Regions from separate parts of the Rouxiella sp. S1S-2 genome, predicted to be linked through region 2. Evidence: predicted binding sites of a transcription regulator. Region 2 holds the regulator's gene; each other region holds the start of a gene.
The links. Region 2 encodes CRP, which controls carbon source genes, mostly activating them, when cyclic AMP is high. Its sites were predicted from a motif close to ATGTGANNNNNNTCACAT; they were not measured.

Region 1: garD (galactarate dehydratase) is a predicted target of CRP. The motif match lies at 5,587-5,604, and genes of this name have one in related genera.
Region 3: GA565_RS18260 (DeoR family transcriptional regulator) is a predicted target of CRP. The motif match lies at 5,349-5,366, and genes of this name have one in related genera.
Region 4: cdd (cytidine deaminase) is a predicted target of CRP. The motif match lies at 4,061-4,078, and genes of this name have one in related genera.

What each region holds. Positions count from the first base shown of each region.
Region 1 covers NZ_WFKL01000001.1:4,651,060-4,658,768, forward strand. The annotation lists gene barA (two-component sensor histidine kinase BarA) at 1-779, shown strand, start outside; gene GA565_RS21375 (amino acid deaminase) at 1,110-2,417, opposite strand; gene GA565_RS21380 (glycerate kinase) at 2,569-3,708, opposite strand; gene garR (2-hydroxy-3-oxopropionate reductase) at 3,730-4,614, opposite strand; gene garL (2-dehydro-3-deoxyglucarate aldolase) at 4,630-5,400, opposite strand; gene garD (galactarate dehydratase) at 5,792-7,372, shown strand; gene gudD (glucarate dehydratase) at 7,496-7,709, opposite strand, start outside.
Region 2 covers NZ_WFKL01000001.1:580,776-588,484, forward strand. The annotation lists gene GA565_RS02645 (YccS/YhfK family putative transporter) at 35-2,113, opposite strand; gene crp (cAMP-activated global transcriptional regulator CRP) at 2,177-2,809, opposite strand; gene GA565_RS02655 (OsmC family protein) at 3,157-3,567, shown strand; gene GA565_RS02660 (phosphoribulokinase) at 3,656-4,525, opposite strand; gene GA565_RS02665 (creatininase family protein) at 4,797-5,618, shown strand; gene GA565_RS02670 (LysR family transcriptional regulator) at 5,640-6,539, opposite strand; gene GA565_RS02675 (BMP family protein) at 6,679-7,698, shown strand.
Region 3 covers NZ_WFKL01000001.1:3,991,331-3,999,039, reverse strand. The annotation lists gene GA565_RS18285 (nucleoside-specific channel-forming protein Tsx) at 1-177, shown strand, start outside; gene GA565_RS18280 (glycosyl transferase) at 378-1,238, shown strand; gene GA565_RS18275 (ABC-F family ATPase) at 1,374-2,969, shown strand; gene moeB (molybdopterin-synthase adenylyltransferase MoeB) at 3,059-3,823, opposite strand; gene moeA (molybdopterin molybdotransferase MoeA) at 3,828-5,072, opposite strand; gene GA565_RS18260 (DeoR family transcriptional regulator) at 5,400-5,630, shown strand; gene GA565_RS18255 (isoaspartyl peptidase/L-asparaginase family protein) at 5,902-6,867, shown strand; gene GA565_RS18250 (dipeptide ABC transporter ATP-binding protein) at 6,935-7,709, shown strand, end outside.
Region 4 covers NZ_WFKL01000001.1:3,968,058-3,975,766, forward strand. The annotation lists gene artP (arginine ABC transporter ATP-binding protein ArtP) at 1-450, shown strand, start outside; gene artJ (arginine ABC transporter substrate-binding protein) at 482-1,213, shown strand; gene artQ (arginine ABC transporter permease ArtQ) at 1,225-1,941, shown strand; gene artM (arginine ABC transporter permease ArtM) at 1,941-2,609, shown strand; gene GA565_RS18165 (TetR/AcrR family transcriptional regulator) at 2,711-3,310, opposite strand; gene GA565_RS18170 (NAD(P)H-dependent oxidoreductase) at 3,307-3,906, opposite strand; gene cdd (cytidine deaminase) at 4,136-5,020, shown strand; gene GA565_RS18180 (NAD-dependent malic enzyme) at 5,252-6,949, shown strand; gene sanA (outer membrane permeability protein SanA) at 7,150-7,709, shown strand, end outside.

The sequences.
Region 1 (7,709 bases), 4.1 Mb from region 2:
CCATGACGGTGATGGCGGTGGACGATAATCCGGCAAACCTTAAGCTTATCGGTGCACTCCTTGAAGAGCTGGTTGAAACCACTCTGCTGTGTAACAGCGGTGAAGAAGCGATTGAGCTGGCGAAACATGTCAATATGGACGTGATATTGATGGACATTCAAATGCCCAATATTGACGGTATTCGCACCAGCGAACTGATTCACCTCCTGCCACACCACAGCGCTACGCCAATTGTTGCCGTAACAGCGCACACACTGAGTGGAGAAAGAGAACAGTTTATCAAGGCTGGTATGGAGGATTATCTGTCGAAACCGATTGACGAAGCGATGCTGAAAGTCGTGCTCGGCCGCTACCACACCTCGCAAATGCCCGAACCCCACGCGGCCAATCTCAGCCCTGCGCCACAGGCAGTCTCGGACTCGCCAAAAACGCTCGACTGGGCACTGGCACTGCGCCAGTCGGCCAATAAAGAGGCGCTGGCCAACGATCTGCTGCAAATGCTGCTCGACTTCCTACCCCAGGTAAGCAAACGCGTAACGGCCCTTATTCAGGGTAAAAAAGATAACGACATTCTGGCGCTTATCCATAAACTGCATGGCAGTTGCAGCTACAGCGGCGTCCCACGATTGAAACAGCTGTGTTTCTACATTGAGCAACAGTTGAGGAAAAACGTTTCCGACGATGAGCTGGAACCCGAATGGCTGGAGCTGCTGGATGAAATCGGTAACGTAACCCGTGAAGCCAAAGCACATTTGCAGCGCAATCATAACGCTGGTTAACCGACCACTATTCGCATACACCAGACGGCAACTGAACGAATCCCCCGGAGCTTACATTAGTAAGTGACGGGGGTGAGTGAGGGCGGCCAATGCCCTGTCAATACGCGAAAGATTTCGTGTTGCAGGAAGACGGCAACTGAACGAATCCCCCGGAGCTTACATTAGTAAGTGACGGGGGTGAGTGAGGGCGGCCAACGCCCTGTCAATACGCGAAAGATTTCGTGTTGCAGGAAGACGGCAACTGAACGAATCCCCCGGAGCTTACATTAGTAAGTGACGGGGGTGAGTGAGGGCGGCCAACGCCCCTGCAGCACGAAAGATAATGCGTATTCAGAACCAAGTGCTGACGGCACCCGTCACATCATACTGCTCATTAATCAGCAAAAGCTGACGCCATTTGTCGAAGGTCAGGCACGGATGAGAGATATCAAATGACAGCATGTCGCCAATTTTGATATCGGCACCTTCGGGAATCGACATGAACGCATGCTGGTCCATCATGGCAAAGATTTTCCACTCCTCGGGGGCGGGAACCACCGCGGCGTAGGCATGGTTCAGGGCACTTTGCGGGCGATAATGTCCGCTGACAACTGGAAAACCGGCATCTGAGGACGTGTCGCGCTTACCCAACCCCAGGATTGCACGCCCCGGCTCAGGCAGCGATTGTACATAGGCCCAAACCTGCAGCGCGGGCAGCAGGCTAAAATTCATTTCTCGCGCAACGGGGTTATTTTGCTTAATACGATCGCTGGCGCGATGATAGGCTCCCACGTCGTGGGTGAGGTAACAACCGGGGCGTAGCACCACGTCGAGCGCATAATGCCCTGCGGCATCAAGATGGGTACCCATTTTGCTAAACTCCTCCGCCACCACGTCGTACCAGGCCGAACCGGCACCCGACAACATTACCGCCGGCTCTTTAAAAATACCCGCCTCCGCCAGAGTCAAGGTTCTCGCCACCACGTGCTGTAAAAAGGTGCGGATCGGTGCCTCTTCATTTAACACGCCTTCGTATAATTCAACGCCCACCAGCGAGAGCGACTGCGGCCAACGCGCCACAGCGGCCAGCACGGCCTGTTCCTGCTGCACGTTACGGATACCGGTTCTGCCTCCGACGATGCCAAACTCAAGCAGGATACGCAGCGTTTGCCCACGTTCAGCGAAGTAATGGCCCAGCGCGTCAACGTTATCGGCAGAGTCTACAATGCAGCAAAATTTAAAGTCCGCGTCCTGACGCATCAGGTTGGCAATAATCGCCATGTTGCCTTTGCCTACCAACTGGTTAGCCATCAACACGTTACGCACACCAAAAGCGAAGGCAGCGTCAATTTGCGCAGCGGTGGCCAAGGTAATTCCCCACGCACCGGCATCAGTCTGCATCCTGAACAGCTCCGGGCTCATGGTAGTTTTACCGTGCGGGGCCAGTTTTACCTTATAGCGGTCGATAAACTCCTGCATCCACGCCAGGTTGTGTTGAATTTTTTCCTCCGACAACACTGCCACCGGCAGGCTGACCTGCTCCTGCAAAATATTCCAGCCCTGACTGGCGATATCGCCCATTCGAGCCTTTGCATCTAACGGGCCCAATCCCTTGGTGTGAATATTAGCCGGCAGGCTGGCAAAAAAAGTCTCTGACATGATGAGTTCTCTTCAACGAATAGGCTTCAAAGCTATCGTAAAAATCGGGCAGATGAAACTGCTTTAGGCAGGCTGGCAGAGGACAAAATAAAAAACCGATATCCTCTTAAGACATCGGTTTCACATCAAAAATGGCCGACGAGTGAGGCCGTCACATTTTTTGCGCCAGACGGATCGTTGCGGCAATATTTCGCGCCGATTTACGCAAATTATCGGCGGCGTTCTCCAGCGCTTCATCCAAGGTGCAAACGCTGTACAGCACGCTGAATACCGCATCCAACCCGTGTTCGTACACCACATCGACGTCTTTAGTCAAACTGCCACCGATAGCAATCACCGGCTTGTTGTAACGTTTGGCAACCCGCGCTACGCCGATCGGCACTTTTCCGTTGATGCTCTGGCTGTCGATGCGACCCTCTCCGGTTATCACCAGCGTTGCGTCGCGCACCAGGGCGTCAAGGCCCAACGCCTCGGTGACAATCTCGATGCCCTGACGCAGTTCGGCATGGCAAAAACCATACAAGGCCGCCCCCATTCCACCCGCGGCACCCGCTCCGGGAACCTCTTCAACGTCAATGCCCAAATCCCGTTTAATGACCCCGGCATAATGTTTGAGATAACCGTCCAGTTGCTCAATCATCTCAGGCGTGGCGCCCTTTTGTGGCCCGAAAATCGCCGTCGCACCTTTATCACCGGTAAGCGGATTCGTTACGTCACAGGCCACTTCAAAGCGGCATTTTTTAATTCTTTTGTCCAAGCCGCTGATATCGATCTTATCGAGTTTACTCAGCTCGCCGCCGCCGTGGCCAATCTCCCTGCCGTCCTGGGTCAGCAGTTTTGCGCCCAAAGCCTGCACCATGCCGGAACCGCCGTCGTTGGTCGCACTGCCCCCAATGCCGATAATGCAGTGCTGAACGCCGTGATCAAGGGCACTTTTGATTAGCTCTCCGGTTCCGTAGGACGTCGTTTTTAGCGGATTACGCCTGGCCTGTGGCACGCTTTCCAAACCGCTTGCCGCCGCCATTTCGATAAAGGCAATTTTTTCGTCACCCGAAAGCCCGAAGAATGCCTTAATCGGCTCGCCGAGGGGGCCAGTCACCTCAACCTCAACCACGCGGCCACCGGTCGCGGCTACCATCGCCTCCACGGTGCCTTCGCCGCCGTCCGCCACCGGCAGTTTTACATACTCGGCCTGTGGAAAGATTTCACGAAAGCCGCTCTCAATGGCCTTTGCCACCTCCAGAGCCGACAAACTTTCTTTGAATGAGTCCGGTGCGATTACTATTTTCATAAGCTATCCACTCCCAGAGGACTACCGTGTCACTTCAACCTTCGCCAAGCTTTCATAATAGCGTGCAATCGCGCTGTGGTCAGACTGTCCGTGACCGTCAGCCTTCAAAGCCTGCATGATTTCCATGACCGACGCAGTGAGCGGCAGTTGCGCGCCAATCTCGTGCGAGGTGTCCAATGCATTAGCCAGGTCTTTGATATGTAAATCAATACGGAAACCGGGTTTAAAATTGCGGTCCATCACCATTGGCGCTTTTGCTTCTAAAACAGTGCTTCCCGCCAGGCCACCGCGAATGGCCTGAAACACCAAGTCCGGGTTCACACCTGCCTTGGTTGCCAGCACCAGCGCCTCGGACATGGCGGCAATATTTAGCGCCACGATCACCTGATTAGCCAGCTTGGTGACGTTTCCCGCGCCAATATCGCCGGTGTGCACCACTGAACCAGCCATCGATTTCATCACCTCGTAGCATTTATCGAACACGGCTTTATCGCCACCCACCATCACCGATAAAGTCCCTTCAATCGCTTTCGGCTCACCGCCGCTGACCGGTGCATCCAACATCAGCACCTTTTTTGCCGCCAGCGCCTGGCTGATTTCCCGGCTCGCCAACGGGGCAATTGAGCTCATATCAATCACAACTGTGCCTTCGCGCGCGCCTTCAATAATACCGTTCTCGCCTAAAACCACCGCCTTCACCTGAGGGGAGTTTGGCAGCATGGTAATAATAATATCGCTTTTCTCGGCCACGGCTTTAGGGGTAGCGGCCTTTTCTGCACCGGCGGCGACCAGTTCTTCGGTGGTCTCTTTGTGACGGTCCAGAAAAACTACCGAGTAACCTGCCTTGAGCAGGTTTTTACTCATCGGTTTGCCCATAATTCCAAGACCAATAAATCCGATTTTCATGCTTTATTCCCCTGATTATTTGGTAAAGCGGTCGCAGAGTGCCTGCGTAGCGGTGCGGAATACGCCTAAATCGCTGCCTACCGCGACGAAGGTGGCCCCCCACTCGATATAGCGCCGCGCATCGGCTTCCACCGGTGCCAGAATGCCGCTGGTTTTGCCGTGCGCTTTGGCACGGTCGAGAATGTGCTTGATAGCCGCCTGCACTTCGGGATGCCCGGCGTTGCCCAAATGCCCCAGCCCCGCAGCCAAATCGCTGGGTCCGACAAACAAATTGTCAACGCCGTCGACGGCGGCAATGACATCAATATTATCAATACCCTGCTGGCTTTCGATTTGTACCATCACGCTGATGTTGTCGTTGGCCTGAGCCAAATAGTCCGGGACGGTGCCAAACATATTGCCGCGATGAGAAACCGATACACCGCGAATGCCAGCCGGAGGATAACGGGTTGATGCCACCGCCAGTTCGGCCTGTGCCTGCGTTTCAACAAACGGGATCAGGAAGTTGGCAAAACCAATGTCCAACAGACGTTTGATAATCACCGGCTCATTGGTTGGCGGCCTGACAACTGGCGCACTTTTACTCCCCTTAAGCGCCATCATTTGAACAACAAAGCTTGAAATGTCGTTGGGCGCGTGTTCACCATCGAGTAACAACCAGTCAAAACCAGCCAGCCCTAAAACTTCGGTCGAAATCGGATTAGACAGCGCCGACCAACAGCCGATTAAGGTCTTGCCTGCCAGCAAGTCCTGGCGAAAACGGTTTAGGATCACTTGATTACTCATACGGAACCTCTGTTAAGGGGTGAAGATTTGGAAAATACGGGTGGGCGGTCTGCGTCGTTAATCGGCGAGGCCTGCAGTAATAATTCACTGAATTCAGTATAGAAAGATGGGATAAAAATGGCACTGTGCAAACGCCCAGTAATCCCGCCCTCCTCAGCACAATTTTCTTTGCAATGTCACATCACGATGGGACAACAATCACATTATTTTTTGGCCGCTAAAAACCACACAATAAACGGTGACAAGCGTCACGTTCACTCCCTCATTTGCCATAGAAAATAAGTTAATGACCGCTAAAAGCTAGTCACTTGCACAATGAGTAATCGTCACGTCTGCTTTATAATTTTGCTCAATTATTGTGGATAAAAGTATTTTCTAAACGGAGACGTTTATGTCACAGGCCATTATTTCGCGTAATAAAGAGCAAGCGACCGAGGCTTTATATATAAAGGTGCACGAGACAGATAACGTCGCCATCATTGTTAATGACAACGGACTGAAGGCCGGAACCCGTTTCGCCAGCGGGCTTGAGTTGATCGAGCATATTCCGCAGGGCCATAAAGTGGCACTGAGCGCCATTCGTCAGGGGGAAAACATTCTGCGTTACGGCGAAGTGATCGGCTATGCGCTGCGTGACATTGCTCAGGGTAGCTGGATTGACGAGTCGGTGGTTGCGCTGCCAGAGGCGCCGGCAATGGAGACTTTGCCGCTGGCCACGCGCGTTCCGCCCGCGCTAGCCCCGCTTGAGGGTTATACCTTCGAGGGTTATCGAAACAAAGACGGCAGCGTCGGCACTAAAAATCTGCTCGGTATCACCACCAGCGTGCACTGTGTGGCAGGCGTGGTGGATTATGTCGTGAAAATTATTGAGCGCGATCTGCTGCCCAACTATCCCAACGTCGACGGCGTGGTCGGGCTAAATCATCTCTACGGCTGCGGCGTGGCAATTAACGCACCGGCGGCGGTAGTGCCTATCCGCACTATCCATAATCTGGCGTTAAACCCCAATTTTGGTGGCGAAGTGATGGTCGTGGGCCTGGGCTGCGAAAAGCTGCAGCCTGAAAAACTGCTGCTCGGCACTGATGACGTGCAGGCGATTTCTCTTGATGATGTCAAGGTGATACGTCTGCAGGACGAGCAGCACGTCGGCTTTCAGTCGATGGTTGACGATATTCTTGCCGTGGCCGATTTTCATCTGCAGCGGTTAAATCAGCGTCAGCGTGAAACCTGCCCGGCTGCCGATTTGGTGGTGGGTACTCAGTGCGGCGGCAGCGATGCCTTCTCGGGCGTGACCGCTAATCCAGCGGTCGGCTTCGCCTCTGACCTGCTGGTGCGCTGCGGGGCAACAGTCATGTTCTCAGAAGTTACAGAGGTGCGCGATGCCATTCATCTGCTAACGCCACGCGTCGTTGACGAGCAGGTGGGCAAGCGGTTGCTGGAAGAAATGGCGTGGTACGACAACTATTTGGCCAGCGGCATGACTGACCGTAGCGCTAACCCTTCACCGGGCAACAAAAAAGGTGGGTTGGCTAACGTGGTTGAAAAAGCGCTGGGTTCGATTGCCAAGTCAGGCACCAGCGCCATTGTCGAGGTGCTTTCTCCGGGCCAGCGACCGACCAAACGCGGACTGATTTATGCCGCCACGCCCGCCAGTGACTTTGTCTGCGGGACTCAGCAAGTCGCCTCGGGTATCACGGTGCAGGTATTTACCACCGGTCGCGGCACGCCTTACGGTTTAACGGCGGTGCCGGTCATTAAAATGGCCACTCGCACTACGCTGGCCAATCGTTGGTTTGACCTGATGGACATCAATGCAGGCACGATCGCCACCGGCGATGCCACTATTGAAGACGTCGGCTGGGAGCTGTTTCATTTTATTCTGGATATTGCCAGCGGGCGCAAGAAAACCTGGTCAGATCAATGGGGTATTCATAACGCCTTAGCGGTGTTTAACCCGGCGCCGGTCACCTAATCTCAATGATTTTCAAAGATCTGAAACATTAAGGGCATGTGCTGCGTGACGTGGGGCAAGACGTTTTTGGCTTGTGACCGAGCGAAGGGAGTGCGCAGCACAAAAGCGCCCCCCCCTAACCCCTTATCTCACCAAACAAGGTTTTTTAGGATCAAACGCCCAGTTTGGGATCAAGAACTGCATGCCCGCTGCGTCATCCCTGGCGCCAAGCCCCATACTTTTATAAAGCTCGTGCGCCTTCATAAGCTGATCATCGTCGATTTCAACGCCCAGCCCAGGCCGTTCAGGCACACTCACCCTTCCCCCTTTGATTTGCAGCGGCTCTTTAGTCAGGCGC
Region 2 (7,709 bases):
CCCTCCCCAAAAACGTGGGGAGGGGTTCAAGACGCTATTCCTTCACTCTTCGCGTTAGCCAAATTCCGTGATGCGGCCTCTGCTTCCACGCCAGTGAAGAAATGGTGTGCATCGCGCTCAGGTGCGCCAGCATGCGGCGAAGGTGCCGTTCCATTTCGGTAATCGGCATATCGGGATGAAGCTCCGGGGCGTTAAACAGCTTGGTTTCACTGCTCGGACCGTCGTAGGTCAGGCGCTGCTGACAGCTTTGCAGCGCAATCTCGCAGGTTTGCAAATACTGCATCGCCAGCTTGGGCGTCAGCATGTAGTGCTCGCGGGCCAAAATCGTCATTCCATTGATGTGGTCGACAATAAACTGGCTGTGCATCACCCACAGACGCATATCGTTTAAATAGCGCGAATTGAACCCAGGTTCCTGCATCGCCTGATTAAGCGACGTAAATAGCTGATTATGCGCCTGGTTGACCTTCATGCGCGCATAGGCCAACTGCGCAGGGTCGGGGTCATCCGCCAGCACTAAACGCACTGCCTCCTGATCGGCCTCCAGCGCCTGATGCGCGTTAGTACGCAACAGGCCGCTCTGCCACTGTGGCCATAGCCAGATAGTGCCACCAAACGCCAGCGCACAGCCTATCAGCGTATCAAGCAGCCTCGGCAGCAGGAAGTTGGCGCCGTTTAATCCCAAAATTTGCAGGGTATAAACTGCCGTTACCGTCAGCCCAATCATCCCCAATCCGTAGTTTTTGCGCAGCACGGTGTATGAAATTAAGGTAATCATCAGCATGAAAAACAGCTGCAGATTTTGCGGGAGGGCAAGCTGCAGAAGCCCTGCGGCAATGATAAGCCCAATCAGCGTGCCTAACGCACGGTGCTGAATGCGCACGCGGGTGGCGTTATAGCCGTTTTGGCTGACCAGCAGGGTCGTCAGCAGGATCCAATAGGGTTTGGGTAAATTAAAAAATAGCCCCAGACTGCTGCCGATGGCCAGAATAACCCCCAAACGTCCCGCATTGCGCAGTGCGGCCGACTTGAATGACAAATAGCTTTTCAACGCCGCCCAGAACGGCAGGCGGGCCTGGGTTTGCATCAGGTCACGGCGATAAAGCGGGCGCTGGGTACGCAGCAGTCTCGCAATGCGACTGAAGTGGTAATAGCAAAACTGGCCGACCGGGTTGTCACGGTAGCGCGAAGATATTTTTTCCAGCGCCGCCAGCTCATTGGCCATAGTGAAGCGCTCGGAACGGCGGTGATAAAGAATGTCGTTGGCAATCACCCGCAGACGGGCAGCAATCACCTGAGCATTGCGGCGAATTACCGCCTCGGCATGACTCTCCTCCATCAGCTTTTGCACCTCGGTGGGCAGATGCAGACTCACCGTAATGTGCTCCTGAAGGTCTAGTGCTACCTGAAAACGTCTCAACAGCTTTTTATGATGCTGGTGGTCGTGCGTCGGCAGCATGTGCAACTGCTGATAAAGCAGAGCAATCAAGTCGATGACTTTTTGTTGCCTGTTCAGCAGCGGCGGTAGGGCGGTATCGGGATCGGTATGCTGGGTCAGTAGGCTGTATTTGGCTTCAAAATAGTCGGCGAGTTCGAGATACAGCTGGCTTAGGGTTTCGCGCATAGGCTGCTCTTCAGACAGGCGAAACCACAGCCAGTTAAATACGCCGTACCAGGCAGTCCCGACCACAAACAGCAGTGGCGCATGCCAAATCGGCACTACGCCCGCCATGCTGAGCGTAAAGATAGCGGCAACCAGCGCGCCCGGTAATAGACGCGCATGCAGCGGACTTATCGCCCCCGTCACGCCGATGACCAGCGTCAGGCCGAGCATGATAAGCGGCAGCGGCAGATGCCAGTTAACCAACATCAACTGTAGCAAAATACTGCTGACGGCGAACAGTGATCCACCGACCAACAGGCGTTTGAAAAAGCGTTTATGTGGGGTATCGAGACCTGAAATGTTGCAGCATGCGGGCACCAACGCGAACAGCAGACCCATTTTCAACTGGCCAAACAGCATAGCGAAGGCAATGGGCAGGCAGAGAACCAGCGTTTGTCTTAGCGCATAGTTAACTTCAGGGTGATAAAAAAGTCTTTGCCAAAGCGTCATTTTTGTGCAGATAGGCTAACAAAAACGGCGCAACAGTTATCTGCTGCGCCGTTTTTAAGACGATTAACGGGTGCCGTAAACGACAATCGTTTTACCGTGGGCTGAAATCAGACTTTGATCTTCAAGCATTTTAAGAATTCGACCCACAGTTTCGCGTGAACAGCCGACTATTTGACCGATTTCTTGACGGGTAATTTTGATCTGCATGCCATCGGGATGGGTCATGGCATCCGGCTGTTTAGCCAGATTCAGCAGAGTTTGTGCAATACGACCGGTCACGTCGAGGAAGGCAAGGTTGCCCACTTTCTCGGACGTTATCTGCAGTCGGCTTGCCATCTGTGCGGACAGGCGCATCAGAATGTCTGGATTAACCTGGATGAGCTGGCGAAATTTCTTGTAGGAAATTTCGGCCACTTCACAGGCAGTTTTGGCTCTAACCCATGCACTACGTTCCTGTCCTTCTTCGAAGAGTCCCAGCTCGCCGATGAAGTCACCTTGGTTAAGGTAGGAAAGTATCATTTCTTTGCCTTCTTCATCTTTAATCAGAACGGCAACCGAACCTTTCACGATGTAGTAAAGCGTTTCGGCTTTTTCACCTTGGTGAATCAGCGTACTTTTAGATGGATACTTATGTATATGACAATGAGACAGGAACCATTCGAGAGTAGGGTCTGTTTGTGGCTTGCCGAGAACCATTAGCTATTATCCTCTTATTATCGCTGCCCAAAATCACAGGGCTTTGAAATCCCTGTTCGGCGATTTTTTACTTCGCGCTCTTTTAGCATATGAACTGACCAGCAATGCTGCAAGCGGCAGGTGGAGTGATTTCAGCTGTAATTTGCCATTATCACCAAGGTTATCCTGTTAACACCTAAAAAACCTAGCCGCAACTTGTTGGAAAGTTTCTTTCGGCTTTGTTTGTAGCACAGGTTTGCGGACGTGTCTTGTGTTGTCTCGCTTCAGCATGATGCGGATCGAGTTCCATTGCCAGTTTCAGGGGTTAAGGGTAGTCTGTTTTAAAAATTATTACCGGAGAAAGGCAAATGCAAGCACGGGTAAAGTGGGTTGAAGGGTTAACGTTTCTCGGAGAATCTTCGTCTGGACATCAGGTCATTATGGACGGCAATGCGGGTGACAAATCCCCTAGCCCGATGGAAATGCTGCTCATGTCGGCAGGCGGTTGCAGTGCGATTGACGTAGTGTCGATTCTGCAAAAAGGCCGCAACGAGGTGTTGGGCTGCGAAGTGAAACTGACCTCCGAACGTCGTGAAGAGGCGCCGCGTCTGTTTACCCGCATCAACCTGCACTTTATCGTCACCGGCAAAGATTTGACCGATAAAGTGGTTGAACGTGCCGTGAGCCTGTCGGCCGAAAAATATTGCTCGGTTTCACTGATGCTCGGCAAAGCGGCCACCATCACTCACAGTTTTGAAGTGATTGATGCTCAAGAGTAATCAGCCCGGTTTGCTGTTTAGGCAATAGAAAGTGATAAAACGCCGCGCCGTGAAGGTTAGCGGCGTTTTTGCGAAGTATATCGACTGATTACTCGATCTTTTTGCCTTCCATCAGCCGCTGCACCAGTGGCCCCATAATAAGCTCCATCGCCAGGCCCATTTTTCCCCCCGGCACCACCAACGTATTGATGTGCGAAATAAACGATCCCTGCAGCATTGCCAGCAGATAGGGGAAGTCAATCTGGTCCAGACCTTGAAAATGAATAACCACAAAGCTCTCATCCAGCGAAGGAATGGCCTTGGCGGCAAACGGGTTAGAGGTATCGATGGTCGGTACGCGCTGGAAGTTAATATGGGTGCGTGAAAACTGCGGCGTAATGTAATTGATGTAGTCGTCCATCGACCGCACTACCGAGTCCATCACTGCTTCACGCGAGTGGCCGCGCTCGCCGGTGTCGCGCACCAGCTTTTGTATCCACTCAAGGTTAACGATGGGTACCACGCCGACCAATAAATCGACCTGTTTGGCGACATCGACCTGGTTGGTGACTACGCCACCGTGCAGTCCTTCATAAAAAAGAATGTCGGTTGGCTCAGGCAGCGCCTGCCACGGCGTAAAGGTGCCGGGTACCTGATTGTAGGGCACGGCTTCGTCATAAGTATGCAAATATTTTCGCGAACGCCCAGTACCGCTTTTGCCATATTCAACAAAGCTCTGTTCGAGTAGCGAGAAGTCGTTGGCTTCGGGGCCAAAGTAGCTAATGTGTCGGCCGAGGTCGCGCGCTTTACGAATGGCGGCGTCCATTTCTGGACGAGTAAAATGATGGAAGCTGTCGCCTTCAAGCTCGGCCGCATGCAGACCGAGCTGCTGAAATATCTTGCGAAACGCCACGCTGGTGGTGGTGGTTCCGGCGCCGCTTGAGCCGGTTACGGCTATAACTGGGTGTTTAGCTGACATGGTAATCCCTTCATCTTTCAAATTGCAGTCAACGCATCTGCACCAGGAATCTATTGGGGAAGGCTAATACGCATAATTACGCTTATTGTTACCATATCTATGCGCTGAATTATAGAGCCTCTCATCGGAACTTTTAACCGACCGCACTTCTGATTGATGCCTTTAACGCAACGCAGTGACACCTTTTTGATGCTTTAATCTCACGCATTATTCTCTACACTGGAGGGCAATATTCCTGGTTGTCTCGCACAAGATTTCGGAGAATTTCCTGATGAAAATGCCTTCCTCCCGCTGGTGGTGGGATTTGTCCACGCTGGAGTTTAGCCAGCTTGATATGGAAAATGTGGTGGTAATTCTGCCCATTGGCGCGGTAGAGCAGCACGGTCCGCATCTGCCAGTGCGGGTTGACGCCGCCATTAACGCCGGTATTGTCGCGCGTGCGGTGACGTTATTACCCGCCGACCAGCCAGCGCTGGTGTTACCCGCCTTACCGATAGGCAAGTCCGACGAACATCTTGAGTATCCTGGCACCTTGACGCTGCCGTTTGAGGTGTTGGCTAAAGTATGGTTTGAAGTGGCGAAAAGCGCATGGCGGGCCGGTGCGCGCAGGATAATTTTTTGGAACTCCCACGGTGGCCAGCCTCAGTTGATGGACATCGTATGTCGCCAGCTTCGCGTTGAGCTTGGCATGCTTGCAGTGGGCGCTAGCTGGTTTGCAACTATCGACAGCAGCGACCTTTATCGTGCGAATGAGCTGGAGTTTGGCATCCACGGCGGAGAGTCTGAAACCAGCGTAATGCTGCATTTGCACCCCGAATTGGTGGCGATGGAGCGGGCCGAAAACTTTGTGTCAGCGGCCGAAGCGCTGGCAGAAAAGGGCGGTATTCTGACCCCAGAAGGCGGCGTGGGCTTTGGCTGGCAGGCTCAGGACCTCCATCCGGCAGGCGTGACCGGTAATGCAGCGGCAGCCGATGCGGCTCGAGGCGAAGAACAGGTTGAGCGTGCGGCGCGTGCGCTGGTGTCGCTGGTAGGCGAAGTGGCGCAGTATCCGCTAAGCGCGCTCAATCAGAAAACGCGTTTTAACGCCAAATAACGTCATAGCCAAGCCGGCACTTCAACCGGTTTCAGACATCATGCCCTTTACCGTTTCGGCCAGTACGCTGCCTATCGCGCTGGTGCCTCTGTCGTGCCCAATCAGCATCAGTTGCTGGGTTTGCTGCCCCAACTCTCTGACCGGAATATAAATGAGTCGGCCCGCGCGTTGGTCAAATTCAATGTCGAATGGGGTCAGGAAAGTCAGTCCCTGATCGACCATCGCCGCGTGGCGCATGACCTCAATCGAATTGGTTTCAATCACCGGATGTGCGCTGACCAACGCCTTGGCGAACACGTCATTGAGGTAGGGCCGAATGACCGTGCTTTTGTCAGCGATGATAATCGGATAGGCGATACAGTCGCTGATCCGCAGACTGGTCTTATCGGCTAGCGGATGTCCCGGTGCAACCACGGCACCCAGCCTGCCGGCTACGCTGGACAGCACCCGCAGCGTGGGAGGCAAGTCAAAGTCGAACCCTATCCCTAGGTCAGCCTCACCGGATTCTACCGCCGCCATGATTTCATCGCCGTTGGTCAACTGCCGCAAAATAAGCTTCACCCGCGGGTTGGCGCGTCGAAATTCGCTGGCCATGCGTGGGATGAGGTTGGCCGCCAGCCCGCTCATCATCGCCACTGTCACCTCGCCGCGACGCAGCCCCTTCAGCTCCTCAATTTTCACCTGGGCCCACTCAAGTTCTTTAAAACTCTGACGAACGTGGTGGATAAGCACTTCACCGGCGGCGGTGAGCACCATCTTACGTGGAAGACGCTGAAACAGCGGCGTACCGAGTTCGTCTTCCAGCGCCAGAATCTGCCGGTTGATAGCGGATGCGGAAATATGCAGGCGTGCTGCGGCTTTGCGTATAGAACCCGCGCGCGCAACCTGATCGAGATACATCAGCAGTCGGTGTTGCAGCATATTTTTCTCCAAATAAAGGTTACGGCGATATTTTCATCAAGTGTTGCCAAAAAGGCATCGAAGAGTGCGAAAAACAATGCTTTTAAGGTAGCGAATTTGTGGGCATAAATGGAGCACTGTTCTTGGGGGAGTAAAGCTTATGTCTGGTTTATCGCGCCGTAATTTTGCCAAAGGTTTGGCAAGCATGATGTTGATTCCTATTGCTGCACCGTTATTTTCTCGCCAGGCCTTTGCGGCGGATAAAGAGATCAAGGTTGCTCTGTTACTGCCGGGATCGGTGGCTGACGGTGGCTGGAGCCAGCTGGCTTATCAGGGTTTGCAAAATCTGAAAGCGCAGGGCTTTAAAGTTGCCAGCAGCGAGAGCGTGGCACAGGCGCAGATGGACCAGGTTATTCGTGGCTATGCCGACGACGGCTATAACCTGATTATCGGGCACAGTTTTGAATACGGCTCTGAATTTGACCAAATTGCGCCGGAATACCCTGATACCTATTTCTTTGCTACCACCTTTAAACCGGCCGAAAAAGCGCCGACCAACGTGGAGTTCGTCAATCTTGCCTATCTAAATGCAGCCTACGGTGCCGGTGCGCTGGCGGCGTTAATTTCCGAAAAAGGCAAAGCAGTGGGCTATGTTGGCGGCGGGGATAACCCGACTCAGCAGGGCATGATGCGAGCCTTTATTGCCGGTGCCGAAAAAACGCGCCCGGGGATTAAAGGCTTGGGTATCGTGACCGGTGATTACGACAACGCGGCAAAAGGCCGTGAAGCCGCCAGCACCATGATAGGTAATGGTGCCGACGTTATCTGGCACACCGCCGACGTTACCGGTCTGGGCGCGATTCAGGGTGCGGCGGCGGCGAAGGTGAAAGCCATCGGTTGCTATGCCGACCAAAAAAATATCGCCCCGGACTTTGTGGCGACCAGCTTTGAAACCAATCTGCCGTGGGTCGTTGAGTCCGTAGCGCACAGCGTACGCGACAAAACGTTTCTCGGCGGACAAGAGTGGCAGCCTAGCGTCGCGAAAGCCTGGCTTCCGCTTTATGGCAAAGAGAGTTTTAACAGCAAGTTGGTCAGCGCCGACGCTTGGGCAACATTCCAGGCCGTATGGAGCCAGCTTGATGCGGGCAGTATCAACGTCGCCTCACTGATTAAAGTCTGAGTGAAAGCTGA
Region 3 (7,709 bases), 3.4 Mb from region 2:
GCGTCCAGCCATATTCTTGCCTTGAACTACTCACACTGGCACTACTCGCTGGTTGCCCGTTACTTCCACAACGGCGGACAGTGGGAAGATGGCACTGAGTTGAACTTCGGCAAAGGCAACTTTAATGTTAAATCAACCGGTTGGGGTTATTACGCCGTGATTGGTTACAGTTTCTAAGAACGCGTTCTGCTAAAGCAGAGTAAACCGCCGCCTAATTCATTTTGTGCGGCGGTTTTTTATTTGTTTAGATTTCGTTTAATTGTTTTGGATTAGTTTGGGGCAAATTTGAAAAAAAGCCGCCACTCACTGGCACAATTTGAAGTTTTGGTTAATGTTGTGTAAGTGACGCTTGGTCAATGATAAAAAGGATTATTTATATGCCGGCTTCTTTAACCCCTGCGCGTATTTTCGTTGGATGCGATCCCAACGACTGTGACCTCGAACAAATGATGGTGCTCGAATACAGTCTGCGCAAGCACGCCTCGATACCGATCGAGATAGAGTGGATGAGGCTTTCTCGCGATCCAGACAGTTTCTGGTATTCCGACGGCAAGGGTGCCGGTTGGACCACCGATCGTTGGGCGACGCCATTTTCAGCCTTCCGTTGGGGGATCCCGGCCTTTTGTCACTTCAGTGGCCGCGCGCTATACGTGGACGCAGACATCATGTTTATGAGCGACGTTGCCGAAATGTGGGACCACGACATTGCACCAGGTCGGCTGATGCTGGCGTCGGGTTCAGGACGCGAACTGCGCCTTGGTGAGCTGGTATGGGACTGTGCCGCTGCCAAAGAGGTGTTGCCCGACATCCAGCAACTGCGACGTGACCCGTTGGGGCATAAAAAATTGCAGAATTTTTTTGAAGAGAATCCGCAAAAAGTTCAGCCATTAGGCGCGGAATACAGCAATATAGACGGCGATGATATTCCGCTGGAGCAGCTCAAGGCGCTGCATTATTCCAAGATGGGCACCCAATTTTCGCACCAGTTTTCACTGCCGCGCCTTGAGGCCGAGCAAAAGTGCCACTGGTTTGACGGCAAAATTGAGGCCCATCCGCGTGACGAGCTGCGTGTGCTTTTTGAGCAGTATTACCATGAGGCGATCGCCGCGGGCTATTCATTAGAGAGTTATCGTAATCCAGCGGCCTTTGGCGAATTTTACAAACAGTCGCAGGACGTCAGTCGTGGTAAAAAGAAAAAATCCCTTCTCAAGCGCCTCTTAGGCAGCCTGGTGAACTAAAAAAGACCCGTTCTTCTGCGCTATCTCGCGGGGTAGCGCAATAATTCACCAAAACTTCGCACGATCTCTTTTCCGGTTTATGGCATAATGCGCGCCAAATCACACTCTACACTATTTAACCTAAGAGCGAGCGCTGTGCTAAGTACTTATAACATCACCATGCAATTCGGCAGCAAGCCGCTATTTGAAAATATTAACGTCAAGTTTGGTGGCGGTAACCGTTATGGTTTGATCGGCGCAAACGGCTGCGGAAAATCTACCTTTATGAAAATTCTCGGTGGCGATTTGGTGCCATCGGGCGGTAACGTTGTGCTCGACCCTAACGAGCGTTTGGGTAAGCTGCGCCAAGACCAGTTCGCCTTCGAGAAATACAGCGTCCTTGATACCGTAATCATGGGCCACGCCGAACTGTGGGCAGTAAAAGAAGAGCGCGACAGCATCTACGCGATGCCAGACATGAGCGAAGAAGACGGCTATAAAGTGGCTGACCTCGAAGTCGCCTACGGTGAGATGGATGGCTACAGCGCCGAGTCTCGCGCCGGTGAACTTCTTCTGGGCGTTGGCATTCCGGTTGAACAGCACTATGGCCCGATGAGCGAAATCGCACCGGGCTTTAAACTGCGCGTACTGTTGGCGCAGGCGCTGTTCTCGGATCCAGAAATTCTGCTGCTCGACGAACCAACCAACAACCTCGACATCGATACCATTCGCTGGCTCGAGCAGGTGTTGAACGAACGTAACAGCACCATGATTATTATCTCGCATGACCGTCACTTCCTGAACATGGTCTGTACGCACATGGCCGACCTGGACTACGGCGAACTGCGCGTTTACCCGGGCAACTACGACGAATACATGACGGCGGCGACGCAGGCTCGTGACCTTCTCAATGCTAACAACGCCAAGAAAAAGGCGCAGATTGCCGAGCTGCAATCTTTCGTGAGCCGCTTCAGCGCCAACGCCTCCAAATCCAAGCAGGCGACCTCGCGTGCCAAGAAAATTGACAAAATCCAGTTGGATGAAGTCAAAGCGTCAAGCCGCCAGAACCCGTACATGCGCTTCGAGCAGGACAAGAAACTGTTCCGTAACGCCCTGGAAGTTGAAAAAATCACCAAAGGTTATGACAACGGTCCGCTGTTCAAGGGCTTCAGTCTGATGCTTGAAGTCGGAGAGAAAGTCGCGATTCTGGGCGCTAACGGCGTGGGTAAAACGACGATGCTGAAAACGCTGGTCGGCGACACCTTGCCAGACGCCGGTACCGTTAAGTGGTCTGAAAACTGCAAAATTGGTTACTACGCACAGGACCACGAATACGAATTCGACGACTCCCTGAACGTGTTCGACTGGATGAGCCAGTGGAAAGCTGAATCAGACGACGAGCAGGCCGTGCGCGGCATTCTGGGCCGTTTACTGTTTGGCCAAGACGACATCAACAAGAAAGTGAAAGTGCTTTCCGGTGGTGAAAAAGGCCGTATGCTGTTCGGTAAGCTGATGATGCAGAAACCGAATATTCTGGTGATGGATGAACCTACCAACCACCTGGACATGGAATCTATTGAATCGCTGAACATGGCGCTGGAAATGTTCGAAGGCACCCTGATTTTCGTTTCCCACGACCGTGAATTCGTGAGTTCATTGGCGAGCCGTATCATTGAAATTACGCCAAATAAAATCACTGACTTTACCGGCAACTACGAAGATTACCTGCGCAGCCAAGGCATCAATAGCTAATTTACGCGTGGGTTGTTACATAAGTTTGTGGTAATAAGAAAGGCCTGTCTCTGACGGGCCTTTCTACTTTTTACGCTCGCATCGGCAGCCTATTCAGCGGGGTGCCCACAAACGTCGCAGTGCGGATTTTTTAACAGCTTCATTTCTCTAAACTGCAGCGTCATAGCGTCAAACATTAATAGCCTACCGGTTTTGACTTCACCATAGCCGGTGAGCAGCTTAATGGCTTCCATCGCCTGCAGACTCCCTACGGTGCCTACCAGCGGTGCCATGACCCCAGCTTCAACGCAGGTCAGCGCATCTTCACCAAATAAACGGCTCAGGCAGCGATAGCACGGCTCATCGTGCTTATAGGTAAAGACGCTGATTTGTCCCTCCATGCGGATAGCCGCACCAGAAACCAGCGCTTTCTTGAGCTGAAAACAGAGTTTATTTAACTGGTTGCGAGTGTCGACATTGTCTGTACAGTCGAGCACCACGTCGCATTGAGCAATCAACGGCAGCAGGGCGTCGTCTTCAAGCTGATGGTCTATTTGTTGCACAATGAGATGAGGGTTGATCCCCGCGAGCGCAACGGCCGCCGAGGCGACTTTTTTCATGCCGATACGGGCGTCGGTGTGCAGAGTTTGACGTTGCAGATTAGAAAGCGAGACGGTGTCAAAATCCAGCAAAGTCAGCGACCCTACTCCGGCGGCGGCAAGATACTGCGCCGCAGCACAGCCCAGCCCACCGAGGCCAACAATCAGCGCACGGCTGGCTTTCAGCTTTTCCTGTCCGTCGAAGTCAAAGCCGCGCAGCACTATCTGACGATTGTAGCGCAGGGTCTCGGCATCGCTTAGCTCTGGCAACGTCATCGACTTATCCTTTTAGCAGTGCATTAAAAGGTTCAACGTCAACCCATTCACCCACTGCGACATCATCGCGGTCGCGCTCCAGCACTACAAAGCAGTTTGCCAGACTGTACGAGCTGAAAACGTGAGAACCCTGTGGACCCGTGGTGCGGGCTTCGAGTTCACCCTGCGCATTGTGGGTAAACACCGCGCGCTGAAAATCGAGGCGGCCAGGGGTTTTTTTAAACGAGGTAGCCGCTTTGGCGCGCAAACGCGGCGGCAGGCTCCAGTCAGTTTGCGCCGAGAGTGCAGCAATAAGTGGCTGAACCAGCTGATAAAAAGTCAGTACTGCCGACACCGGATTGCCGGGCAGGCCGCAGAACCAGGCGTTTTTCAACTTACCAAAGGCAAAAGGTTTACCCGGCTTAATAGCCAGTTTCCAAAAACCAATCTTGCCCAGTTCGTCGAGCATCGTTTTGGTGTAATCCGCTTCTCCAACCGACACGCCACCGCTGCTAATAACTAAATCGGCAAAATCATCGGCCTGTTGAAATGCCCGACGAAGTGCCGCGGGGTCATCCCGGATAATCCCTAAATCCAATACTTCACAGCCCATTTGATGAAGCATCAGATGCACCGCAAACCGATTAGTATCATAGATTTGGCCGTCCTGTAGAGGAATGCCGACCGGTTGCAGCTCGTCACCGGTTGAGAAAACGGCCACCTTCAGGCGGCGGTTGACTTCGACTTTCTCTACACCCAGCGAAGCTAGCAGCGGTAAATGCGCCACGCCGAGGCGAATGCCTGCCGCCAGAACGTCTTGCCCCTGACGAATATCATCGCCGATTAAACGAATGTTTTGTCCTGCTTCGACATGAGCCGTAAATCGAACGCCGTCTCCTATTTTTTCAGCCTCTTCCTGCATGACAACCGCATCAGCACCCGTCGGAACCGGTGCACCGGTCATGATGCGAATACAGCTGCCAGCGGGCCATTCCCCGCTAAAAGGTGCGCCTGCAAAGGCTTTTCCGGCAACAGTGAAAACGGTCTCGGAGCTGAACTCTGTGCTGCGAATGGCGTATCCGTCCATCGCAGAGTTATCGAAAGGGGGCACAAAAACGGGTGAACGTACTGGGCTGGCGGTGATGCGGCCTGCAGACTCCGTTAAAGGCAGCCATTCAGTTTCGTCCTGAGTGAGCGGCGCAGTCTGTGAAAGCATTTTATCCCGCGCTTCCTGCAGCGAAATAAGGCCCGAGGTGAACGTATTTTCCATCATAAAACCCTTTTATAACCCGCTGACGAAGAGCAGGACTGCCCGCAAAGTCAGCGAATCACTGTGTCGAAAAATTCTGCTCATTATGCCAGATAAAGCCAGCTCCCCCCAAGAGAACACCCATCAATAGCGCACGAGCGAAGGGGACGCGATGGCAGAAAAAAGACCTCTATCAAGAAAGTCGACAATTTTGGGGTTAACAAAAGCTAAATTTTTTCAAAATAATGAGATTGATCGCAAAAATATTTGTTATATGGGCGTATGATTACGGCGTTTTTGTGATGAATATCACGTTAAATTGTCTTCTGCGTCTGGAGTTGCATCGTGATGAAAAAAAACCGCCATCAGGCAATACTGAAATTGGTGGATCAGCATGAGGTAGTTCAGGTTAATGAGTTAGCGCTTTGGTTAGACGTGAGTTTAGAAACAATTCGCCGAGACCTTAACGAAATGCAAGACAAAGGACTGATTCAGCGCCGCCATGGTAGGGCTCGTCGCGTAGATTCACCGCCATCATACGGTTGGATTAATAGCTTGCAGCGCGTCTCTCATAGCTGAACCCCCCTAATATCGAGAAGGAAAACCAGGGTGAACTGGTTTTCCTTTTTTATACTTTCTCTCCGCCTTATTCGATCCTTCTCATTATTTTCTATAAATATTCTAAGCAATTAGCGTCATTTTGTTGGATTTAAATTTCAGCTTTACATACGCTGACCGGCTAAATATAGTCAAATTCCTCGACTATTATTTAGACTGCCTTTAAGGCATCAAGAGCGAAAAAATGAGTTCAATCATCAGTGCTGCATCTGGCGAAAACCCCGTTTCAACTTTGCCTCTCGCAGTTATCGCCATTCACGGCGGTGCCGGGGCGATTACCCGTGCGGCAATGAGCGCGGAAAAAGAACGCCTTTATCTCCAGGCGCTGGAACAGATTGTGAGCAGCGGTCAGGCTATTTTGGCTGCGGGCGGCAGTGCGCTAGATGCGGTAACCGAAGCTGTGCGCCTGTTGGAGGAGTGCCCATTATTTAATGCGGGTACCGGCGCTGTGATGACCCATCAGGGTACGCATGAGTTGGACGCCTGCATTATGGACGGCCGTACCCTGGACGCCGGCGCAGTAAGCTGCGTAAGCCACATCCGTAATCCCATTCTTACCGCCAGAAAGGTGATGGAACAAAGCCCGCACGTGATGTTTACCGGCGCCGGTGCGGAATCGTTTGCTCGTGAGCACGGACAAGAGATGGTCGCGGCCGACTACTTTTTTACCCAAGAACGCTATGACCAACTTACGCGCGCCAAAGCCAGTCAGGGCGTAATGCTCGATCACGATGCAGCATCGCTTCAGGCCAGCGTTTCGGACGATCCTTTAGACGCAGATCGCAAATTTGGCACGGTAGGTGCGGTTGCTCTGGATTCTATGGGTAATCTGGCGGCGGCAACCTCTACTGGGGGCATGACCAATAAGCAGGCCGGGCGCGTCGGCGACACGCCGATTATTGGCGCCGGATGCTATGCCAGCAACCAGACTGTCGCAGTTTCAAGCACCGGCACGGGGGAAGTTTTTATGCGCACCGTCGCGGCGTATGACGTCGCTGCCTTAATCGAGTACGCCGGAATGACGCTGCAGCAGGCCACCCATAAAGTAGTAATGGAAAAACTGGTCGCACTTGCAGGCTCAGGCGGAATGATTGCCATTGACCGCTTAGGCAACGTTTGCCTGCCGTTCAACAGCGAAGGCATGTATCGCGGATTTGGCCGAGTGGGTCAGTCGCCAACGGTAGCTATTTATAAGTAAGTCATCGACTGTCAATCCCTAAAGGCTGGTTTGTAGTCAGGGAGCCGTTAACTTTCAAGGAGTTTGGGTGAGTCAGAAAATTTCTCCACCGCCAACGTCAGTGCTCTCTTTGCCGGAGGAACAGGTGCTGTCAGTGCGCGGACTCAGCGTGCGTTTTGAGCATGAAGGACAGGCGATTGATGCCGTTCGTGACCTCAGCTTCGAGGTGAATCGCGGTGAGACGCTGGCTATCGTTGGGGAGTCTGGCTCAGGAAAGTCGGTAACTTCACTCGCGCTGATGCGGCTGGTTGAGCAGGGCGGCGGCCAGCTGCTTCAGGGTAAAATTAGCTTCAGGCGGCGTAATAAGCAGGTGATTGATTTAACCGCTGCCGGTCAGTCCGAGATGCGTAAATTGCGAGGGGCGGACATGGCGATGATTTTTCAGGAGCCGATGACCTCGCTTAATCCGGTGTTTCCGGTCGGTGAGCAAATTGCCGAGTCAATTCGGCTGCATCAGGGTAAAGACAGGGCCTCTGCCCGCGCCGAAGCGCTGCGCATGCTTGAGCTGGTGCGTATTCCTGAAGCAAAAAATATTCTCGACAGTTATCCTCATCAGCTCTCGGGCGGCATGCGTCAGAGAGTGATGATAGCCATGGCGCTCTCTTGTAAACCCGCGCTGCTGATTGCTGATGAACCCACTACCGCGCTGGATGTCACCATTCAGGCGCAAATTCTGCAACTGATCCGCGTACTGCAAAAAGAGTTGCAGATGGCGGTGATTTTCATCACCCATGATATGGGCGTAGTGGCCGAAATTGCCGACAAAGTGCTGGTGATGTATCGCGGTGAAAGCGTTGAAATGG
Region 4 (7,709 bases), 3.4 Mb from region 2:
TGGCCGCATCGTACCGTACTCGACAATCTGCTTGAGGCACCCTGTCGCGTGCTGGGTTTGAGCAAAGAGGCCGCCATGGCGCGCGCTGAAAAATTGCTGACCCGTCTGCGTCTGACTGACTTCGCCAAACGTTTTCCGCTGCACCTCTCCGGTGGACAGCAACAGCGCGTGGCGATTGCCCGTGCGCTGATGATGGAGCCTCAGGTTCTGCTGTTTGACGAACCGACAGCAGCGCTTGACCCGGAAATCACGGCTCAAATCGTCAGCATTATTCGTGAGCTGGCCGATACCGGAATTACCCAGGTTATCGTCACCCACGAAGTTGAAGTAGCACGAAAAACGGCAACCCGCGTGGTCTACATGGAAAATGGCCGCATCGTTGAGCAAGGTGATGCCAACTGTTTCGCGCAGCCGCAATCCCGTGAGTTTGCCAGCTATTTATCACATTGATTGGCCTTCTATCTCTATCATGGAGTTTCAAATGAAAAAGTTTTTAGTTGCGGCTATTTTGGCCGGTGTCAGCTTGTCCGCCAGCGCGGCAGAAACCATTCGTTTCGCGACCGAAGCAGGGTATGCGCCGTTTGAATTTGTGGGTGCAGACAACAAAATTCAGGGCTTCGATATCGACTTGGCCAACGCAATGTGTAAAGAGATGCAGGCAACCTGTACCTTCACCAACCAGTCTTTCGACAGCCTGATCCCAAGCCTTAAATTCCGTCGCATTGACGCCGTTATCTCAGGCATGGACATCACCGCCGAGCGTTTGAAGCAGGTTTCATTCACCAATGCTTACTACGACAACTCCGCTATCTTCTTTGCGCAGAAAGGTAAATTCACCGATCTGGCGTCACTCAAAGGTAAGCGTGTCGGCATTCAGAATGGCACCACCCATCAGAAATACTTGATGGACAAGCACGCTGAAATCACCGCTGTTCCTTACGACAGCTATCAAAATGCCGTGTTAGATCTGAAAAATGGCCGCCTTGATGCCGTATTCGGCGATACCGCCGTGGTTCAGGAGTTCCTGAAACAGAATCCCGGCCTGGGCACCGTTGGCGATAAAATTACCGATCAAAGCTACTTCGGCTCCGGTCTGGGCATCGCCGTTCGTCAGAACAATACCGAGCTGCTGGGTAAAATGAACGATGCGCTGGCAAAAGTCAGGCAGGATGGAACTTACAAAACGCTGTATACCAAATGGTTCCAGCAGTAGTCTGACTCTCGATGATTGAACTTCAACCTCTGCTAAGCGCCGCCGGCATGACCGTCGGCCTTGCCATCTGTGCTCTGATACTCGGCCTGTTTTTGGCGATGCTGTTTGCGGTATGGGAGTCTTCTCCCTGGAAACCGCTCAGTTGGCTGGGAACAGCCTGGGTGACAATTTTGCGCGGACTGCCTGAAATTCTGGTGGTGCTGTTTATTTATTTCGGTTCGTCGCAGCTGCTATTAACGCTGTCTGACGGATTTAGTCTTAACCTCGGTCTTTTCCAGATCCCGGTTAAGTTGCCGATTGATAATTTCGAAATCAGCCCGTTTGTCTGTGGCGTAATAGCGCTGTCACTGCTGTATTCGGCCTACGCTTCGCAGACGCTGCGCGGTGCGCTCAAGGCCGTACCCCACGGCCAGTGGGAGTCGGGTCAGGCGCTAGGTATGCGAAAAGTCGCGATTTTCTTCCGACTGATTATGCCGCAGATGTGGCGTCATGCACTTCCGGGGCTTGGTAACCAATGGTTGGTGCTGTTAAAAGACACTGCGCTGGTATCGCTTATCAGTGTTAACGACCTGATGCTGCAAACCAAGAGCATTGCCACGCGCACTCAGGAGCCGTTCACCTGGTATATGATTGCAGCGGGCATTTATCTGGTCGTTACCCTGTTTAGCCAGTTCGTCATAAAACGCATCGAACTCCGTACCACCCGCTTTGAACGGAGCGCTTCCTGATGTGGGAATATTTGCCTGAAGTTTTAAAAGGCCTGCACACCAGTCTGACGCTAACCGTGGGTGCGCTAATTGTTGCACTGCTGTTGTCGGTGTTATTTACCGTGATACTGACACTGAAAGTGCCCGTACTTAACGCGGTGGTTCGCGGCTACATCACGCTGTTTACCGGTACGCCGCTGCTGGTACAAATCTTTTTGCTTTACTACGGTCCGGGGCAATTCCCTTCGATTCGCCAGATCCCCTGGCTGTGGGAAATGCTTTCACAGCCGTGGTTATGTGCAATGTTTGCCCTCGCACTGAACAGTGCCGCGTACACCACCCAACTGTTTACCGGCGCGGTCAGAGCTATTCCTCGTGGCCAGTGGGAGTCATGCGAATCGCTGGGTATGTCGAGAAAGCAGTCTCTGCGTATTTTATTGCCCTTTGCATTCAAACGCGCGCTGTCGTCTTATTCCAACGAAGTGGTGCTGGTGTTTAAAAGCACCTCACTGGCGTACACCATCACTCTGATGGATGTCATGGGGCACAGTCAGCTGATGTATGGTCGTACTTATGACGTGATGGTATTTGGCGCTGCTGGCGTCGTTTATTTGTGCGTCAATGGCCTGTTAACCCTGATGATGCGCGTGATAGAGCGGCGCGCGCTGGCGTTTGAACGACGTAACTGATTGACCCCCACTTAGATAGGCTATTGATGAGAGAAGGCGGCTGAAATGCCGCCTTCTCTCATTGATGCGGGCTTGGTGAGCCGCTAGATGACTGCTTCGATTTACCGATTGCGTTCAACGATCCCGATAATTATCGCGGTGAGTTCTTGCTGCCCCTGCTCACGAGTGATGTCACCTGAAACAACCGCATTGGAAATTGAATCAGCAGCGCCAAGCATCGCCCATAAACTCGGTAAAAATATGCCCTTTTCATTCACAAAAGGGGCAAACCATTTTTGGAACTTTTCAATAAAATCAATTTGATATTTTCTTTTCACTTCAGCTAACTCTGGCGAGCCACCCAGCGCCGACAAAACGTCGGGTATTTCACGCCCCTGTGTCATGACGCAGTCGACATAGCAGGCAGCAATAACCGCGGCTTTGGCCGTAACAGTGTTTTCAGCTGCATCCATGGCCGCAGTGATAATTGCGTTTTGCCGAATATCAAAATCTTCATACAAAGCAGCTAATAATCCGTGACGCGTAGTGAAATGGTCATAAACGACAGGTTTGCTGACACCGGCTTCTTCGCCAACCCGCGCAAGCGTAAGTGCATCACTGCCCTCAAGCCGAACAATCCGCCACGCGGTTTCCAGCAGCTGACTGCGCCTCGCCTCACGTGACAGGCGACGTTTTGGAGCATGATGGGTGAGAGAGGTCATGCCGTTGCCTTCTCAGCAAAAAGTTGCTGCCCCACTCTGTTTGCCGCGCGGTAATGCGAATAGGGGTAATCTGCATCGGAAGGCAGAAGCAGTTCGCTGGTTATAACCGGCGCACCACAATAACCAAAAATACCATGATCGATCTGCGTCTTCATGCTGCCAAAATAACCGTGGCGGACATAGGTTCGCTGGTCGGCTCCGCCCAGTGCAATAAGATGGACAGGTAGATTTCCAAGTCGCTTCACCAACTTGCCATCCGCGTCGTCATAAGCCCAACCTTGGGTAAAAACGCGATCTATCCAGCCTTTCAGCTGAGCCGGAAAAGACCACCAGTAAATAGGATAGACAAGCACAAGGGCATCGGCCCGATCGAGACGAGCCTGTTCGGCAATGACGTCATCAGGTGATGTTGAAAGACCTTTAAACTGATTAAAGTCTGCAGCGTTGAAACGTGGATCAAACCCCTCTGCGGCCAGGTCCGCGTATTCGTAAGTATGGGCATGACCGGCTGACTCAATACCTTTTGCCACCTCTGCGGCAACGGCATGAGTGTGAGATTTTGAGTCAGGATGAGTATAAGTGATAAGTGCATGCATAAGGCGTACCTCATTTATAATTAACCTACTAAAGGTAACTTACTATTGGTAGGTTATCAAGCGCTCGTTTATCGCACACTCTACTCGGCTAAGTTGAACAACTATCTGGTCAAATCACAGTTCCCCAGCTCTTATTGCATTGATTTCATAAATAGAGTGACAAACATCACACTAAAATGAGAAAAATCGCCTTAGAATGGTCTGCCAAAATGTTACCAAGGATGTCTCCATGCATACCCGTTTCATCGACGCTTTCGCCGGCCTGCCCGCTTCACTGCAATCTGCCCTAGAGCCGATACTCAGCCATGATGACTTCCCCGCCATGTTCACAGCAGAACAGGTAGGCCAACTCAAGTCAAAAACGAGTATGGACGATGCCGCACTGGCCTTTGCCCTGCTGCCTTTAGCCGCCGCCTGTTCTCTCACGCCAATTTCACACTTTCACGTTGGCGCCGTTGCGCGCGGCGTGAGCGGTAACCTTTATTTTGGCGCAAACATGGAGTTTAGCGGTGCATCCATGCAGCAAACGGTGCACGCCGAGCAGTCTGCCGTCACGCACGCCTGGATGCGCGGTGAGCCTCGGCTGGCATCGATTACCGTCAATTACACGCCCTGCGGCCACTGCCGACAGTTTATGAACGAGCTCAACAGCGGCACCGAACTGGCCATTCACCTGCCAGAAAGAGCCGTCGCCAGCTTGGGTGAATATCTTCCTTACTCCTTTGGCCCGCGAGACCTCGAAATCGAAACTCTGTTGATGGACAAAGTTGATCACGGCTATCGCATTGAGAGTCAAGATGCATTGGCGCTGCAGGCTCTGGATGCTTGCAACCAAAGTCACGCCCCCTACAGCCAGTCTCACAGCGGCATTGCCCTCGAAAGCGCCAGCGGCAAAGTGTTCACCGGCCGCTATGCGGAAAATGCCGCCTTTAACCCGAGCCTGCCTCCGTTGCAGGCTGCTTTAGTGGTATTAAATCTTGCGGGTGAAGACTGCCTGAAAATCCGTCGCGCCGTACTGATTGAACGCACCGATCCGCTAGTCAGCCAGTTTGACGCCACCCGCGCCACCCTTGCCGCACTGGGTTGCCACTCGTTGGCGCATACCCCGCTTTAAGCCGCACGACACGTCGCATTATAAAAAAGGGCCATCGTCGAATGGCCCTCTCTTTTGTTCTATTCATCAACGTTTAATCAACACAGAACCCCATTCATAGTGAAAAAATTGAGTTGCGCCTTTCACCTCTGCTAAAGTCTTTGGGTCACGCATGTCATTAAAAATCGATGTGACAAACGCGCTTTATTAATTTGCCTTTCCTGCCTTTTCCGAGACCTAAAGAGTAAATCAATGGAACTTGAATACGAAAGTAAACGTCCGCTTTATATTCCGCACGCAGGCCCGATCCTGCTTGAATTCCCTTTGTTAAACAAAGGCAGCGCTTTTAGTCAGGAAGAACGTGCCAACTTCAACCTGCACGGGCTGTTGCCAGAAACGGTTGAAAGCATTGAAGAACAGGCCGCTCGCGCCTACCGTCAGTTCCAGGACTTCAAAACCGACATCGATAAACATATTTATCTGCGCAATATTCAGGACACCAACGAAACTCTGTTTTATCGTCTTATCGACGAGCATTTGAGTGAAATGATGCCCGTTATCTACACTCCAACGGTGGGTGAAGCCTGCGAGCATTTCTCCGAGATTTATCGTCGCGCTCGCGGCCTTTTCATCTCTTATCCAAATCGTGAACACATTGACGACATGCTGCAAAACGCCACCAAGCAGCACGTTAAAGTTATCGTCGTTACCGACGGCGAACGTATTCTCGGCCTGGGTGACCAAGGCATCGGCGGCATGGGTATTCCTATCGGCAAGCTGTCGCTGTACACCGCCTGTGGCGGCATCAGCCCGGCTTATACCCTTCCCGTGGTGCTGGATGCCGGGACCAACAATCCGCAGTTGCTCAATGACCCGCTGTACATGGGTTGGCGACACCCGCGCATTACCGGCGATGAGTATTACGCGTTTGTCGACCAGTTTATTGAAGCGGTAAAAGTGCGTTTCCCTAACGTGCTGTTGCAGTTTGAAGACTTTGCACAGAAAAATGCCATGCCGCTGCTCAAACGCTATCGTGAAGAGCTTTGCTGCTTTAATGACGATATTCAGGGCACCGCCTCGGTTACCGTTGGCAGCCTGATTGCCGCCAGCCGCGCTGCAGGCAGCCGCTTGCGTGACCAGACGGTTACCTTCCTAGGTGCTGGTTCTGCGGGCTGTGGCATTGCCGAACAAATTATCGCGCAGATGAAATCTGAAGGCCTGAGTGAAGAAGAAGCGCGTGCGCGCATCTTCATGGTTGACCGATTTGGCCTGTTGACCGACAAGCTGACTAATTTGCTCGATTTCCAAAACCAGCTGGTACAAAAAAGCGAAGCCTTGCAAAGTTGGGACGTCGACAGCGACAATATTTCTCTGCTTGAAGTGGTGCGTCACGCTAAACCTACCGTGCTCATCGGCGTCTCGGGTCAGCCAGGCCTGTTTACCGAAGAAATCATTCGTGAGATGCACAAGCACTGTGAACGCCCTATCGTTATGCCATTAACTAACCCAACGTCACGCGTTGAAGCTCATCCGGCCGATATTATCAGCTGGACCGACGGTGCTGCGCTGGTGGCAACCGGCAGCCCGTTTGCTCCGGTTAGCTATAAAGACAAAGTTTACCCGATTGCCCAGTGCAACAACTCCTACATCTTCCCGGGAATTGGTTTGGCCGTCATCGCTTCCGGCGCCAAACAGGTGACCGACGGCATGCTGATGGCAGCCAGCCGTGCATTGGCCGACTGCTCACCGCTGGCAACCGACGGCAAAGGCTCACTGCTGCCGGACGTAAACGACATTCAGGGCGTATCGAAATGCATCGCGATGGAAGTCGGTAAAGCGGCACAGATTGAAGGCGTTGCACAGGTCACTACCGAAGATGCCTTGTCGAAGGCGATTGAGCACAACTTCTGGGCACCGCAGTACCGTAGCTATAAACGGACTTCTTTCTAAGAGGCTCGCTAAGCCGGAGTATTAAGAAACACATCCTGAGTGTTTGGCGCTTTAGCCCGTCTGGCTACGGTGCCAAACACTCAGGATCCGCTTAAAAAGAGAGCAGGCACCGCTGATTAAGCTTGCGCTTATTGCGTCAGTCCAGCAGGTAAAGTAGCCTTAAACCTCCTGCATCTTTATTTCGACTCAAAGGCAATATCATGATTAAGCGGCTAATAGTGAGCTTTATCAGCATTTTTGTATTAATGCTGGGTATCGCTATTGGGCTTGACCGCTGGATTAGTTGGAAAACGCAAGATTACATCTATGACGAAGTGCAGGAGTTGCCGCATCGGCAGGTCGGCGTGGTGCTTGGCACCGCCAAATATTATCGTACCGGCGTTATCAATCAGTATTATCTCTACCGCATTCAAGGGGCGATAAACGCCTATAACAGCGGTAAGGTGAAGTACCTGCTGCTCAGCGGTGATAACGCGCTACAAAGCTACAATGAACCGATGACCATGCGTCGCGATCTAATGGCCGCCGGCATCCCCTCTAGCGATATCGTGCTCGACTATGCCGGTTTCCGCACGCTGGACTCGATAGTCCGCACGCGAAAAGTTTTTGATACCAATGATTTTCTGATTATCACGCAGCGTTTTCACTGTGAGCGTGCGCTATTTATCGCACTTCACATGGGCATTCAAGCACAGTGTTTTGCGGTTCCGTCGCCAAAAGATATGCTCACCGTACGCGTTCGCGAAATATTTGCTCGCCT